DNA from 3 places in the Aminipila butyrica genome. Region 3 is predicted to be linked to each of the others. Evidence: predicted binding sites of a transcription regulator. Region 3 holds the regulator's gene; each other region holds the start of a gene.
What was found. The regulator LexA, encoded in region 3, represses DNA repair genes until DNA is damaged. The targets are predictions, from matches to a motif close to AGAACANNTGTTCT.

Region 1 (5,046 bases), 370 kb from region 3:
CAACGGGAATTTGGCTGCAATCCAAGGGAGTACGCCACCAATCCCATGCCGGTGTATTTGTTCACCCCTTACGGCGTAAAGTTTAGGCATGTCGAAAGGAGAAAAGCTATGGAAAATCTGAAAAATGTATTTATTCAAGTCATCGAAAAGCCTGCTCGCAAGGTTATTATCAAAAGAGGAGTGAAGGCAGCAGAGTATTGGGCCTACTGTGAAGAAGTTGGCTGTGAAGTATGGGGGCTGCTTCAAAGTATCCATTCTATCAGCGGAGAGCCAGTTTGTCTCTGGCTTCCGGCATCTTATAAAAAAGCAGGAACCTCGGAATATGTTCAAGGAGTTGAAGTCTCCTTGGACTACCGCGGCATGATACCAGAGGGGTTTGACCTGATTGAGTTGCCAGCTGCAAAATACTTGATGTTTCAAGGAGAGCCTTTTGAGCCAGAAGACTATTGTCTCGCTATTGAGGAAATACAGGCTTCTATTGAGAAGTATGATCCGACTTTGATCGGCTATTCCTGGGATAATCAAAATCCGCGCATTCAACTAGAGCCCATTGATACCAGGGGATATATTGAATTGGTTGCTGTTAAAACGGTGTAAGTAAAGCCGGAATATCTGCCTCCGAGCCTAACTCCACCACTGTGGATAGCCGCAGCAGATAACGAAAGCCAGGCTGATACAGGGAGCCAGGGGAAGGAAGGTTGGCAGGCCGCCTTTTCTTGTCAGCAAGCGAATGATCAGCAGGCAGAAAGTCAGCAAACCGCTGAGAAGGCCGCTGAGGGCATGTACAGCTATAATCCCTTGAGCCCCCAGAAAAAAACCCAAGGAGCCCATAAGTTTCACATCCCCTAGGCCAATCCACTCCTGACCCCGAAGGAGCAAACCCGCCAGCAGCAGAAGCAGGAAGGGCAGGGCCCCGACGGTCAGCCCGACCAGCTTACTCAACAATCCAGCTGGAGGCCAGATGAAAAGTCCCATCAGCAGGATGAGTCCCACATGCTGATCGGGAATAATTTGATAACTTATATCTGACAAGCAGATGTGAGCCAGCAGCAGAATCAGCAGAAAGGACGCTGGAGACAGCAAATTGGCTCCTGTGGCAGGTAGAAACAAACTCATGCTGACCAGTGTAAAGCAGAAGATAAAAATGAATTGCAGCCCCCCTTGCAAGCGGGTCTGGTCATAGCAGCGCGCGGGTGCCTCTCCATAATCGCAGAGCCAGCTGGCTGGCAGCTGCCGAAAACTAAAGAGGATGGCTAGGGAATAGAGCAGGCTCAGAAGAAATAATGGAAACATAAAAAACCTCCTTTCAATATATGTAAAATATAAATAAATTTACATATATTGTCAAGAGGTTTGTTTTTGTAAGAATTGTCCGAACTAATCTTAGCGAATCAGCGGTTCTGAATAGGCACATAGTTTAAGTATGGCTGTACACCGTTATAAGCAGGCCGCATGAGCCGCCGACCAGTGATAATCTCCTCCAGCCGATGGGCACACCAGCCGGAAAGTCTGGCGGTGGCAAACAGCGGTGTGGCAATATCTACGGGAATGTTCAGCGCTCGGTACACGAAGCCAGAGTATAGGTCCACATTGGCAGGCATTGGTTTATCTATGCCTTTGACCTCCTTGTAGAGGGCTGCTCCCTGACTTTCAATGAATTCGTACACGTGAAAGGCATCTTCCAGCCCTTTGCTCTCCGCCAGCTTCTTGGCCATCCCCTTCAACAGGATGGCTCGAGGGTCGGAGATGGTATAGATGGCGTGTCCAAGGCCGTAAATCAGACCGCTATGGTCGTTGGCTTCCCCTCGGAGAACCTTCACCAAGTAGTCCTCAATCTGGGATTCATTTGTAATATCTTTCACATTTTGATACAAGTCGTGCATCATGTTAATAACAGCGATATTCGCTCCTCCGTGTTTTGGCCCTTTTAGGGCGCCTACGGCGGCGGCAATGGCTGAATAGGTATCTGTACCCGAGGAGGAGACCAAGTGAGTGGCAAAAGTGGAGTTATTACCGCCGCCATGTTCAGCATGGAGTATCAGGGACAAATCCAGCAGTTTGGCTTCAATATCCGTATATTCTCCGGTAGGGCGAAGCATACGCAGGATGTTTTCTGCTGTGGTCAGCTCCGGAATCGGATTGTGCAGATGAAGACTTTCGTTGTAGAAAGAGGAGCGTTTTGCCTGGTAGCCATAAGCAATCAAGGCAGGAAAGTGCCCGATTAAACTGAGGGACTGGCGCAGAACATTCTCTACAGAGGTGTCATCGGGGTTGTCATCGTAGGAATACATGGCCAGTACGCTCCGGGCCAGTTTGTTCATAATGCTGTGGGACGGAGCTGTCAGAATCATGTCTCGGGCAAAGCCTCGGGGCAGTTCCCGTTTGGACCCCAGCATGGTATTAAATTCGGCCAGCTCACTTTTAGTAGGCAGTTCTCCGAAGAGGAGCAGATAGGTAACTTCCTCAAAGCCAAAGCGATTTTCCTGGACACAGTTGTTAAATATATCCTCCACATCATAGCCTCTGTAATAGAGTTTGCCGTCGATAGCAATCTTGTTTCCCTGTGGGTCAAACTCGTAGCCGATAACTTCACCGACTTTGGTCAATCCCACAATAACTCCTGTTCCGTTGGCGTTCCGCAGACCGCGCTTCACATCTTTTTCAATGTAGAGGGAATCCGGAATGATGTCAGTCCGGTTCAATTCCCTGGCCTTGCTCATACAGAAGGCCTTTTCTTCGGACAACCGGTCGATAAGCCTTTCCTTTTCTGTTGTAAAAGCTTCGTAATTGTCACTCATAATCATCACCTCAATCTATTTAATGATATAAGAAATCCAGATAATATGTTGATATTTCCTATATTTTATGTAATCTCAGCCTACCTGTACCCTTCATGGGTAAAGGCAGATTTATGCAGGGAAAGCACTGATTTCCATAGAGGAAAGGTCCCTGCTTTGAAAATGTATAATTGTATACCATCTTAAATTTAATAAAATCGATATTACAAAATATCGACTGAACTTACCCTAAAGTTTTGTATGCCTATATCGCTAGCAGCGTTCTAACAAGTTTCCAACGAAGGTTTTTTGCGGCTATGCCGTACCTATCAATAGATACAATTATTATACCATGATAAAAGAACTGCAACAAGGGTATAAATAAAATAAGAACGTTGCTGCTGCAAAGATATTTGCCCTTATCAATAAAAATAAGCGGCGGCCGACGGAACAGCGAAAAGGGTTATATCAATCAAAACTGGACAAGAGAAAAGACCTGTGATATGATAGAAGGAAACAAGTGTTCTTTATGCGAAAGAGGCAAATAAATGGGAGAATTTAAAATAATTTCAGATTTTAAGCTGATGGGGGATCAGCCAGAGGCCGTCGATCGGCTGACAGAGGGCGTTCGCAAGGGGAAAAAACATCAGACTCTGCTGGGGGTCACCGGCTCCGGAAAGACGTTTACCATCGCCAACCTTATTGAGCGGGTACAGAAGCCTACGTTGGTGATTTCACACAATAAAACGCTGGCGGCTCAGCTCTGCGGAGAATTCAAAGAATTTTTCCCTAACAATGCGGTGGAGTATTTTGTCAGCTACTATGATTATTATCAGCCGGAAGCCTATGTGCCTTCCACCGATACGTATATTGAAAAGGATTCGGATATAAACGATGAAATTGAAAAGCTTCGCCATTCGGCTACAGCCGCTTTAGCAGAGAGAAAAGATGTCATTATCGTGGCCAGCGTTTCCTGCATCTATGGCTTGGGAAGTCCTTTTGATTATGAGAATCAGATGCTGTCTCTGCGACCGGGCATGGAGAAAAGCCGACACGATATTTTGCGAAAGCTGGTAGACATCCAGTATACCAGAAACGATATGGCTTTTGCCAGAGGGACCTTCCGGGCTAGAGGTGATGTCATTGACATCTATCCGGCAGGAGCGGAAAATGCAGTGCGCATCGAGCTGTTCGGAGACGAGATTGAGACCATCAAGGAGTTGAATCCGGTGACGGGAGAAATTTTGGGCTTGCGAAACCATGTGGCTATTTATCCGGCTTCACATTATGTTACTTCTAAGGAAAATATGGAAAAAGCCATCGTGACGATTCAGGAGGAACTGAAGGAGCAGGTGACCTGGTTTAAGGACCGGGGCAAGCTGCTGGAGGCCCAGCGAATCGAGCAACGGACTCATTATGATTTAGAAATGCTTCGGGAAGTGGGCAGTTGTAAGGGCATCGAAAACTATTCCCGACACATCAACGGACTGCCGCCAGGCAATCGGCCATACACGTTAATTGACTATTTTCCAGAAGACTTTCTGCTGGTCATCGATGAATCTCATGTAATGCTTCCTCAGCTTCACGCCATGTACGCTGGAGACCGGTCCAGAAAATCTTCTTTAGTGGATTATGGTTTCCGGCTGCCCTCTGCCTTGGATAACCGGCCACTGCAATTTGAAGAATTTGAAAAGCTGGTTAGGCAAGCTGTATATGTCAGCGCCACCCCGGCAAAATATGAGGTGGAGAGCAGCGGCGGCATTTCAGCAGAGCAAGTGATTCGACCGACAGGTCTGTTGGATCCGAGTATTGAGATTCGCCGATCAGAGGGGCAGATTGACGATCTCATTGGGGAAATCAACAGCGTGACGGAGAAAGGGGAACGGGTCTTCATCACCACCCTGACGAAGAAGATGTCTGAGAGTTTGACCGACTATTTGAAAAACGTGGGCATTCGGGTTAAATACCTTCACTCGGAGATCGATACCCTGGAGCGGATGGAAATCCTGCGAGACCTGCGGCTGGGTGTCTTTGATGTGCTGGTAGGCATCAACCTGCTGCGGGAAGGCTTGGACATACCGGAGGTTTCTCTGGTCGTGATTTTGGATGCAGATAAGCAAGGCTTTCTGCGGACAGAGACTTCTCTGATTCAGACCATCGGGCGGGCAGCCAGAAATGCTCAGGGACGAGTAATCATGTATGCAGACGGTATCAGCGATGCCATGAAGAGGGCCATCGACGAGACGGAGCGAAGACGGGGCATACAGCA
Region 2 (5,046 bases), 910 kb from region 3:
GCAGTCAGCACCACGATTTCACCGTTTTCTACATAACCGGCTTTACTGGCGGCAGCTACTGCTGAGTTGAAGAGATCCCGGGTGTTTTGGTATTCGGGAATGATTAAGGGCTGCACACCCCACGCCAGGTTCAGCTGTCGCCATACGCAGGCGTTGCTGGTGCAGCCGATGATGGGACTGCCTGGCCGGTAGCGGGAAATCATGTGGGCTGTCCGTCCAGAAGCGGTCACTGTGATAATGGCTGCTGCATTTAAATCCATGGAAGTAGTACAAGTCGCATGAGAAATAGCCGTAGTCACATCGGGCTTATCAAATTCTCGGATTTGAGCAAATCGGCTCTTGTAGTTAATATCTTCTTCTGCCCGTTCGGCAATCCGCACCATGGTCTGCAAGGCCTCTACCGGATAGGCCCCTGCTGCCGTCTCCCCCGAAAGCATGATGGCACTGGTTCCGTCATAGATTGCGTTGGCTACATCAGTGGCTTCCGCTCTCGTAGGCCTTGGATTCTTCATCATCGAATCCAGCATCTGCGTAGCAGTAATAACAATCTTTCCTTCTGCGATGCACTTTTTAATAATAAGCTTTTGCAGTACCGGGACATCCTCCAATGGAATCTCTACGCCCATGTCTCCTCTGGCCACCATGATTCCGTCAGCAATTTCAATAATCTTATCAACGTTATCTACGCCTTGCATATTTTCAATCTTAGCAATAATCTTAATAGTATCGCACTGCTGCTGGCTCAAAATATCTTTGATAGCTTGGACATCTTCGGCTGTGCGAACAAAAGATGCCGCTATAAAGTCTACATCCTGTTCCACACCGAAAAGAATATCCTCATAATCTCGCTGGCTGATAAACGGCATGGATAAATTGGAATTGGGCACATTGACCCCTTTATTATTGGATACCGCTCCGCCGTTTTCTACTTCACAGAGAATATCCGTTTCTCCTACCTCTAAGACCTTCAGTTCAATAAGCCCATCGTCGATAAGAATTATCATGCCCTGGTGGACATCCTTTGGCAAGTCAGCATAAGTAATGCTGGCTATATGCTGGTCGCCCATCATCTGCCGGGTGGTCAAGGTGAACTGCTGTCCCCTTTCTAGGAATATTTTGTCGTTTTCAAACTGACGAACCCGAATCTCCGGTCCCTTTGTATCTAATATGGTGGCAACAGGCAGTCCCAGCTCATCCCGCATCTGGCGGATTCTCTGCAACGTCTTCCCATGCTGCTGGTGATCTCCGTGAGAGAAATTTAATCTTGCCGCATTCATTCCCTCTACCATAAGCTTTCTCAAGGTTTCATCATCTGTGGTCGAAGGGCCCAAGGTACAAATTATCTTTGTTTTTCTCATTGCTATCACCTTTCCTTTTCCTCATAAGCGCCATAGGCTCATACTTTTCATATTGTCTGTATACACGTAGTTTACCACAGTATTCCATTCCTTACTACATACCTTTTGGCTAAAATTTCTTCCTCCAGCAAAGTCCCCGGTCCATCGGTCAAAAAACGCTTTACCTTGGATTTAACATCTTCCTTCCATTGCCTGCTAGTTTCTTGGTTCACCGCCTCCAGCAATTTCTGGTCCAGCACTTCCTTACTATAGACAATAGCAGGATCCAATTCAAAGGCGGCCGCCGCTGCATCGGCCTCCTCCAGCCTCTCTCCGGCAAATTGACCTCGGAGAAACGTATATTTCTTCCCCGAAAAAGCACCAAAAGCTTTCATGGTATCCAAATAACCCAGCCGTAAAATCCGTTTGACATTTTCCGGCTCAAAGGCCCAAAACTTACCTAAGTTCCATGCGGAGGCAATGATTGTCAGTCGGGGCGAATCCTTCCAGGTCGCTTTTCTCAACAGGCCGATGGCTTCCAGATCTACCGCTATTACATGCTCGGCGCCCTTTTCTAAAGCCATTTCCACCGGCAAATTATCAAAGTACGCCCCATCAATAAACTTCTTATTATCAATCTCGTAGGGTTGTATAATGGGGAAGCAAGCCGCGCTGGCTAAAATATAGTCCAGCAGCTCTCCTTCCGGCATGTCCGCCAAAAACGTGCAATGCTCCTTAAAAGAGGGAAATTCTACAGTCACCAGGCCGTATTCCACCGGCCCCCTGCGTATAACATCTTCTTTTATATACCGCTCTAAGATTTGGCGCAGCTCCTCCCGCTCTGTCAACTCTGTTATCGTACTCTCTTTAATTTCGCTCCAGCTGCTCTTGGCTGCTTCAAAATCGTTTTGTGCTACCAAAGCGCCGTTCACCGCACCGATAGACGTCCCCGTCACAATATGGATATCCACTCCCAATTCATTCAGTGCCTGCCACACACCGATTTCGTAGGCTCCCTTGGCGCCTCCGCCACCCAAGACCAGTGCTGTCTTCCCTGTCCCCATTCCTGTATCCTCCTGTAAAAGCCTGCGAGCCGGTCTTGCCGTCTGCCGACATTAGGTTGTGCAAATTTCCAAAATATATGTTTTGAACATTCGTTCTTTTTATGTTATAATGAACTCTATAAATGATTAACATAAACGCAAGATACCATCTTGTAAAGATAGCATAACCGGAATGACCGACCAAGGCAATATTTTTAAGAAATATTTTATGTCAGCAGGCTTGCCCCGCGGCCCATTCATTCAAATTCGGAGGAAACAACCTATGGACAGCTCCCTGATGAACAAGCTAAAAATTTTAGCCGACAGTGCCAAATACGATGTCTCCTGCTCCAGCAGCGGGGTAGAGCGGAAAAATTCTGGCCGCCGGGGAAGTGCGTCCAATGCAGGCATCTGTCATTCCTGGTCTGCTGACGGCCGCTGCATCTCTTTACTGAAGGTGCTGTTTACCAACAAGTGTGCTTACGATTGTCAGTACTGTACCAACCGCCGCAGCGTAGATGTACAGCGAGCTAGTTTTGAGCCTGCTGAGCTGGCTGAGCTGACGATGGAATTCTATCGGCGGAACTACATCGAGGGTCTGTTTCTCAGCTCGGCTGTGGAAGTCTCCCCCGACTACACCGCCGAGCGAATCCTTCAATGTCTGTCCATGCTGCGATACGACTACGGTTTTGCCGGCTATATTCACGCCAAGATTATTCCCGGCGTATCCCAGGAGTTGACTCACGCCATCGGACTAGTAGCAGATCGGCTCAGTGTCAACATTGAGCTGCCTACCGAAGCCAGCCTCCAGCGGCTGGCTCCTCAGAAAAAGGCCAAAGCGATTTTTACCCCCATGACGCAGATCACCAATACCTTGATTCAGCAGCGTTCCCTTAAAGGCCCCGGTACGATGTTCAAAGGGGAAAACCTCAACGACTCCCTGCACTATCTCCATCCAGAAGGAAAAACCCTGGTTCCTACAGCCGGAGCACAGGTTCACTTGGGGGAAGGCAGCCTGTACCAGATGAGTAATGGCGGTGAGCATGCTCTAATACGGGAGCCTCGCTATAAATACAAGGAAAAGTTTTGCCCTGCTGGTCAGACTACCCAGATGATCATTGGGGCAGGCACGGAAACGGACCGGCAGATTGTTAAGACCTCTGAAAGCTTGTACCGTTCCTTCAAGATGAAACGAGTATATTTTAGTGCCTACATTCCCATCAGCGATTCCCCCTTGCTTCCCTCCGTATTCACCGCCCCGCCGCTGACACGAGAGCATCGGCTCTATCAGGCAGACTGGCTTCTGCGGTTCTATGGCTTTACTGCTGAAGAGATGTTCACCGAATCAGAACCCAACCTGGATTTGGAGTTAGATCCTAAGATTACCTGGGCCCTGCGCAACATCCAGCTCTTCCCCATTGAGGTCAACAAGGCCTCCATGGAAGAGCTTCTGCGTATACCTGGATTGGGAACCGTATCCGCCCTGCGCATTCTTCGCCAGCGAAAAGTCTCTGCGGTCAAGTACGATGACCTCAAAAAAATGGGCGTAGTCCTCAAGCGAGCTCGATTTTTCCTGACTTGCTCCGGCAAATATTACGGAGAAAAAGAGCTATCTCCGGAGTATGTAAGGAGTAAGGTCCTGGAATCAGACCGCATAAAGAGCCAACTGCTGCCCCCAAAGGAGGACTCCCAGCTGTCCATGTTCACCCCCGGCAGCTTTCGACTGGAAGCTCCGGATTCTCTTCATCCCAATACCCCACAAAGGAGGCTGAAAACAGATGGTGGATTACTTATATGACGGCAGCTTTGAAGGATTTCTAACCTGCATATACTGGCACTACTACGGTGAAAAGGCCTCCGGCATCTATCCAGCTGCTCAATATCAGCCTAGCCTATTCTACGGCTTTACAGAGGTTCAAACAGAGGCAGAAAAAGCTACCCGGGTCTATGAGGCCATTGAAAAAAAGATTTCCGCTTACGACCTCCAGCGCATTTATCGGGTTTTTCTCTCCTCTGTAGAAAATCGGGAGCTGCTGCTCTTAAACTATATTCGCTTAGGCTTTAAGGAAGGCTCCAAAACCAGCCTTCTTCACGGCAATCCTTACGTCTTTCCCGTGGCGCAAGCGGAAAAGAAAATAGGCGCCGAAGTCCACCGACTTTATGGACTGCTGCGCTTCTCTGTGCTGGAAGGAGATATCCTCTATGCAGTTGTAGAACCGGATCATGACATCTTGGAGTTTATGGCAGAACACTTTTCTGACCGCTATAAACACGATCCGTTTATCCTACATGATAAACGCCGGGGTAAAGCTCTGGTGGCCCAAGGTGGCGAGTGGTATATCACAGCCTTTACCGAGGCCAATTTACCCCAATTTTCCGCTCAGGAGCAGGAATACCGAGCCCTATGGAAAAAATACTTTCAGACCATTGCCATCCAGGAGCGAACCAATCCCACCTGCCAGAAAAACTTTATGCCGGTGCGTTATTGGAAGCACCTAACAGAAATATAAAAAGGCTTCCCATATGATTTATATCGGAAGCCTTCGTTTTATTTTTTAGAGGGTTTTTATAGGCAAAGCTACACTAATTCACGCTCAATTAGATCTTGATATGACTGTCTTTTCACAATTAATCTCGCTTTCCCTTCTTTGGTCAGGACTACTGCA
Region 3 (5,046 bases):
GCAGCGCTCTGGCATCCTCACTACCTTTGGAAAAAGATTCTAACAGCTCCTTTTCTTCCTGACTGTTGAGAGGCGGCGGCAGGACCTCGCTTCCTCCAATGTAGAAAATATCCTGAGGCTTTTCTCCCTTCAGCCGTCCCCGCTGCCGCAAGACAGACCACAGCCGCCCCTGTATCCACTGCTTTACCTTCTGTAATATCGTCCTACTCATGATGCAATTCCCCCCATTAAAAAGTCTTTACTCAACAGTATCTCATACGTTTCTTCTTCACCCAGCCGGCAAAACTCCCGGTCGTATACCGCCACCACGACGCTGCCTAGGTTTCTTCCCTCCACTCGGGCGTTATCTACCCGATACCCCTCCAAAAGTCCATGGGAAACGCCAATGGAGTTGTAGGGAATCAGACAGTATCGTCGACTTAAATCGGCATCTTCCAGCTGTTTTAACTGTGCTGCTGCTCCCTTACTGATAACCACCACCGCCTTTCCTGACAAAGGTTCCCGCAGAAAATTTCCTGAATCAATCAAGGCCCGGTGAACCAGCTGGTGTCCCCCTATTTCTATGATTACCTCTGTAAAAATTCGTTCTCGCAGTTGCTTGACGGCCATGACCCGAGAAAAAGCCAACACCAACAGCCAAGAAACCACCGCTCCAAAAGCCACATTTACATATCCGATATCTCCTATGTATAAGACTGCATTACTGGTCATACCGGAGATTCTGGTCAGATACAGCAGAAGGATGGTCATGCCACCCATAAAAGCCGAGACCAGATAGATGAGCACCATAGCCCGAAAAATTTTCTTATGAAAGACCACCCAAGCCAGCAAGGCAGAAAACAGCAGCTTCACCAAGGTTCCCATACCCATGCCCAAATTAGGCACAAATAAAATGAAGGAAAAGAGGCCGCAGAGAACGCCTCCAGCGGCCAACCGTTTTTTACTTGTCACCAAGCCTGCTATCTTTCCAGCTAAGTGTAAAATCAGCAGTCCCATGAGAAAGTTCTCCATAAATAAGTATTCTCCGTAAACTTCCACGCAAAAAACCCCCCTTGTCTGCTACATCATACTTGATTATAGCCCGGACAAGGGGGGACAAATTGTCATATTCAAATGTCGAATAATAAATTTAATTTCTGCTATTTTACTGCTTTCTTAGCTGTTTCGCACAGTTGTGTGAACGCTGGAGCATCGTAGATAGCCATTTCAGCCAACATCTTTCTATTGATTTCGATACCAGACTTTCTCAGGCCGTCCATCAATCTGCTGTAAGAGATGTCATTCATTCTAGCTCCTGCATTGATTCTAGCAATCCACAGTCTTCTGTACTCTCTCTTCTTGTTCTTTCTTCCTACATAAGCGGAACGCAGGGAACGCATTACAGCCGGATTGGCTGCACGGAATACCTTGCTCTTCTGGCCGTAGAAACCCTTTGCTAACTTTAATATCTTCTTATGTCTCTTATGAGCGTTTACGCCCTTTTTTACTCTTGCCATAATTCAAACCTCCTAATACTATTTATTCAATACAGCTTTAATTCTCTTGTGATCTGCGCTTCCAAGAATCGTGGCCTTTCTCAGACCTCTCTTTCTCTTGGCACACTTTTTAGTAAGAATATGGCTCTTATATGCCTTGTTTCTCTTTACTTTTCCTGTACCCGTCAACTTAAATCGCTTGCTTGCGCCTCTATGAGACTTCATCTTATTTTTAGCCATGGTAATATTCCTCCTACGTAAATTTATTCCTGTTATCTGCTATTTGCTATCTATTTATCCGCCTTCTCTGCCTTCGGTGCAAGAATCATGATCAAACTCCTACCCTCAAATTCAGGTTTTTTTTCAATCGTACCTACAGAAGAAACCGCCTCCGTAAACAACCGCATAACCTCCAGGCCCTTGTTGGCATGATCTCGCTCACGGCCCTTAAATCGCAGGCTAACCTTTACTCGGTCCCCGTCTTTTAAGAACTTGGTTGCGGTGTTTGCCTTCACCTGAATATCATGTACTTCAATAAATGTACTTAGACGAATTTCCTTTACAGAAGTAGTCTTTTGTTTTTTCTTTGCCTCTTTGTCTCTTTTTTGAAGTTCATAACGGTATTTGCCGTAATCAAGAATCTTACAAACTGGCGGCTTTGCATTTGGCGAGATGTTGACTAAGTCAAGCTTTTTTTCATTAGCCAGTGCCATCGCATCTTCTAGACTCATAATCCCAAGCTGCGCTCCATCGCTGTCAATAACTCTTAATTCCTTGTCACGAATTTCTTCGTTAATCAGATTCTCCTTGCTAATCTTCTTGCACCTCCTGCAAATTAATAAACAAATAAAGCGGATACACTTGTACCCGCTCCACAAAAACACTTCTGTGCTCTCTTTGCTTTATAAACCCTATCAACGTCGCCAATAAGGTGAGAAGCGGATAACTTCTTCTTTATCACTCAAACACTATACCATTTCTACCAAAGCCTGTCAAGGTATAAATTTAATTAAACCTAAATTTGGGGCTGATTAGTTTAAATACCGAAATACACCAGTGACCTTGCCTAAAATCTTTACTTCCTTTACCAGAATGGGACTCATGCTGGCATTTTCCGGCTGCAAGCGAATGTGATCGGCTTCCTTATAAAAGGTCTTAACGGTAGCTTCGCTTTCAAATCCGTCAATCATGGCCACCACAATTTCACCATTTCTGGCTGTATTCTGCTGTTCTACCAAAATGTAATCGCCGTCGAAGATACCAGCCTCAATCATGCTCTCGCCTTTAACAATCAGCATGAAGCTGACGCCCTTGCCTGCAAACCTGGCAGGGAGCGGGAAGGTATCTTCTACGTTCTGATCAGCCAAAATGGGAGTCCCTGCGGCAATCCGCCCAACCACTGGTATATCAATGACATCAATGCGAGCGGTATCTCCCCCGTGACTTTCCAGCCCTTCCTGGTTCTGAAAGATTCCTCTCTGGTGAGAGTCGGGGCCGACAATCATCAAGGCCCGAGGCTTGGATGGATCCTTTTTCAGATAACCTTTTAGCTCTAAGTTTTCAATATCTTTATGAACGGTGGATGTGGATTTTATATCTAAAGCGTTGCATATCTCCCGGACAGTAGGCGGATAGCCCTTCTGGCCGATTTCTTTTTTCATGTAGTCCAATATCCGCTGTTCTCGTTCTTTTAGCTCTTTTCGCTTCTCCATCTCTCCGCCTCCCATTATGCTTGCTTGGCTCCGCCCAGATGGCACAACCCTTCTTTATTGAGTATAACATAGTTTCGACAGTTTGTAAACATGCGTTCTGCAATTATGTTCGAACTAGAAGTTTTTTAATCCCTTCATCCAGCCCATCTACAGTTAGCTCAAACATCGGGAAAACGTCCCGAATCAGTCCTAGGGTATAGCTTCCATATACAAAATCCCAGTCCTCCCGGGGGATGGGGTTTAACCAAACCTGTTTCTTATACCGTTTTTTCAACTTGTGAAGCCAAGCCAACCCCGGTTCCTGATTATATAAGCTCATGACGGAATTGCCCCCGGGGCTCAGCAGCTCTGAAGGGGCCATGGTTCCATCCCCTACGAGAATCAGCTTATATTCGCTGTCCAGATTAGATAGAACCCAGTCTGTGTTAACCCAGTCTCCTTTCCGGCAGGTGGGCGTGGTATACAGATGGTCATAGATGCAGTTGTGGAAGTAATACACTTTCAAATCTTTAAAGTGGCTGGACTTGCTCACCGCCTGAAACAATCGGCTGCACAGCAGACTGTAAGGAGTCATCGATCCATCTGAATCAAAGAGCAGCAGCAGTTTGATTGTATTTTTCCGAGGCTTATCAAATACCAGCTTGAGATTTCCCCCGTTGTTCCCTGTGGCCTCAATGGTGGCGTCCAAGTTCAGCTCCGTCTTCGCCCCCTCTACTCTGGCAGAAAACTGCCGCAGTTTACGAAACGCCAGTTGAAACTGCCTGGTATCCAAAATATTATCCTGACGAAAATCCTTAAAATGCCGCTCTCCTGCCACCTGAACCGCAGACCGATGACGGCCGGTGCCTCCCGTGCGAATACCCTGGTTATTGTAACCGCCATAGCCCATTCGAGAAGTTCCGCCGGTGCCAATCCAATAATTGCCCCCATCGTGCTGTTCCTTCTGCTCTTCCAAACGCTCTTGAAACCGCTTTAGCAGTGCCTCCAGTTCCAGCAAAGCTTCCTCCGGCATGGGCCGATCCTCCAAGCTTCTTTCCCGATTCCCCTGATTCAGCCATCTCCAAAATTCTTCCGGTAAATCCTCTGGACTTTCTATTCCCCGGAAATACTCGGCAAAGACACTGTCAAACTTATCGTAATCCGCCTCACTTTTCACCAACAGACTTCTGCACAGATGATAAAAACTCAGCAGGCTGCTTTCTGCCAATCCCAAATCCAAGGCTTCCATCAAGGACATCCATTCGTTGAGAGAGACCGATAACCCTCTGGCCCGCAGCAAGTAGAAAAAATCTAAAAACATGTCCTTACCACCTTTTCAGCGAATAGCCCCTGTCCTTAATTTCATACATCGTATCGATGTCCTGATTCTTTTTCAAGAGCACGCCCACGTACGGAATCTCCTTGGCAATTTTATCCACGGAAATACCGCTCACCATCAGCGCCTGGAGCCAATCCAGCAGCTCTGAGGTGCTAGGTTTCTTCTGCAAATCCTTCATCTGACGGATGTTGTAAAAGGTGCTGATGGCCTCCTCTACCAGTTTCTTATCTATAGGACCAAAGTGAACCTGGATGATTTCCTCCATCTTATCCTTGGCCGGAAATTCGATATAGTGGAAGATACACCGCCGAAGAAAGGCGTCTGGCAGCTCCTTCTCCGCATTAGAGGTAATGATAACGATAGGACGGTTTTTTGTTCTAACAGTTTCCTTGGTCTCGTGGATATAGAATTCCATTTTATCCAGCTCCCACAAGAGGTCATTGGGAAATTCCAGATCCGCCTTGTCGATTTCGTCGATCAGCAGCACCACTTGGTCCTCGGAACTAAACGCCTCTCCCATTTTCCCCAGCTTGATGTATTG

Region 1: uvrB (excinuclease ABC subunit UvrB) is a predicted target of LexA. The motif match lies at 3,291-3,304, and genes of this name have one in related genera.
Region 2: Ami103574_RS15555 (putative DNA modification/repair radical SAM protein) is a predicted target of LexA. The motif match lies at 2,485-2,498, and genes of this name have one in related genera.

Annotation. Positions count from the first base shown of each region.
Region 1 covers NZ_CP048649.1:2,783,180-2,788,225, reverse strand. The annotation lists gene Ami103574_RS13210 (helix-turn-helix domain-containing protein) at 1-597, shown strand, start outside; gene Ami103574_RS13205 (prepilin peptidase) at 625-1,293, opposite strand; gene Ami103574_RS13200 (citrate/2-methylcitrate synthase) at 1,392-2,798, opposite strand; gene uvrB (excinuclease ABC subunit UvrB) at 3,326-5,046, shown strand, end outside.
Region 2 covers NZ_CP048649.1:3,322,015-3,327,060, forward strand. The annotation lists gene pyk (pyruvate kinase) at 1-1,358, opposite strand, end outside; gene Ami103574_RS15550 (patatin-like phospholipase family protein) at 1,430-2,401, opposite strand; gene Ami103574_RS15555 (putative DNA modification/repair radical SAM protein) at 2,664-4,178, shown strand; gene Ami103574_RS15560 (TIGR03915 family putative DNA repair protein) at 4,159-4,890, shown strand; gene lysA (diaminopimelate decarboxylase) at 4,959-5,046, opposite strand, start outside.
Region 3 covers NZ_CP048649.1:2,410,202-2,415,247, forward strand. The annotation lists gene sigE (RNA polymerase sporulation sigma factor SigE) at 1-211, opposite strand, end outside; gene Ami103574_RS11405 (sigma-E processing peptidase SpoIIGA) at 208-1,038, opposite strand; gene rplT (50S ribosomal protein L20) at 1,140-1,496, opposite strand; gene rpmI (50S ribosomal protein L35) at 1,515-1,715, opposite strand; gene infC (translation initiation factor IF-3) at 1,766-2,359, opposite strand; ribosomal protein L20 leader region at 2,313-2,436, opposite strand; gene lexA (transcriptional repressor LexA) at 2,507-3,187, opposite strand; gene Ami103574_RS11430 (vWA domain-containing protein) at 3,291-4,487, opposite strand; gene Ami103574_RS11435 (MoxR family ATPase) at 4,492-5,046, opposite strand, start outside.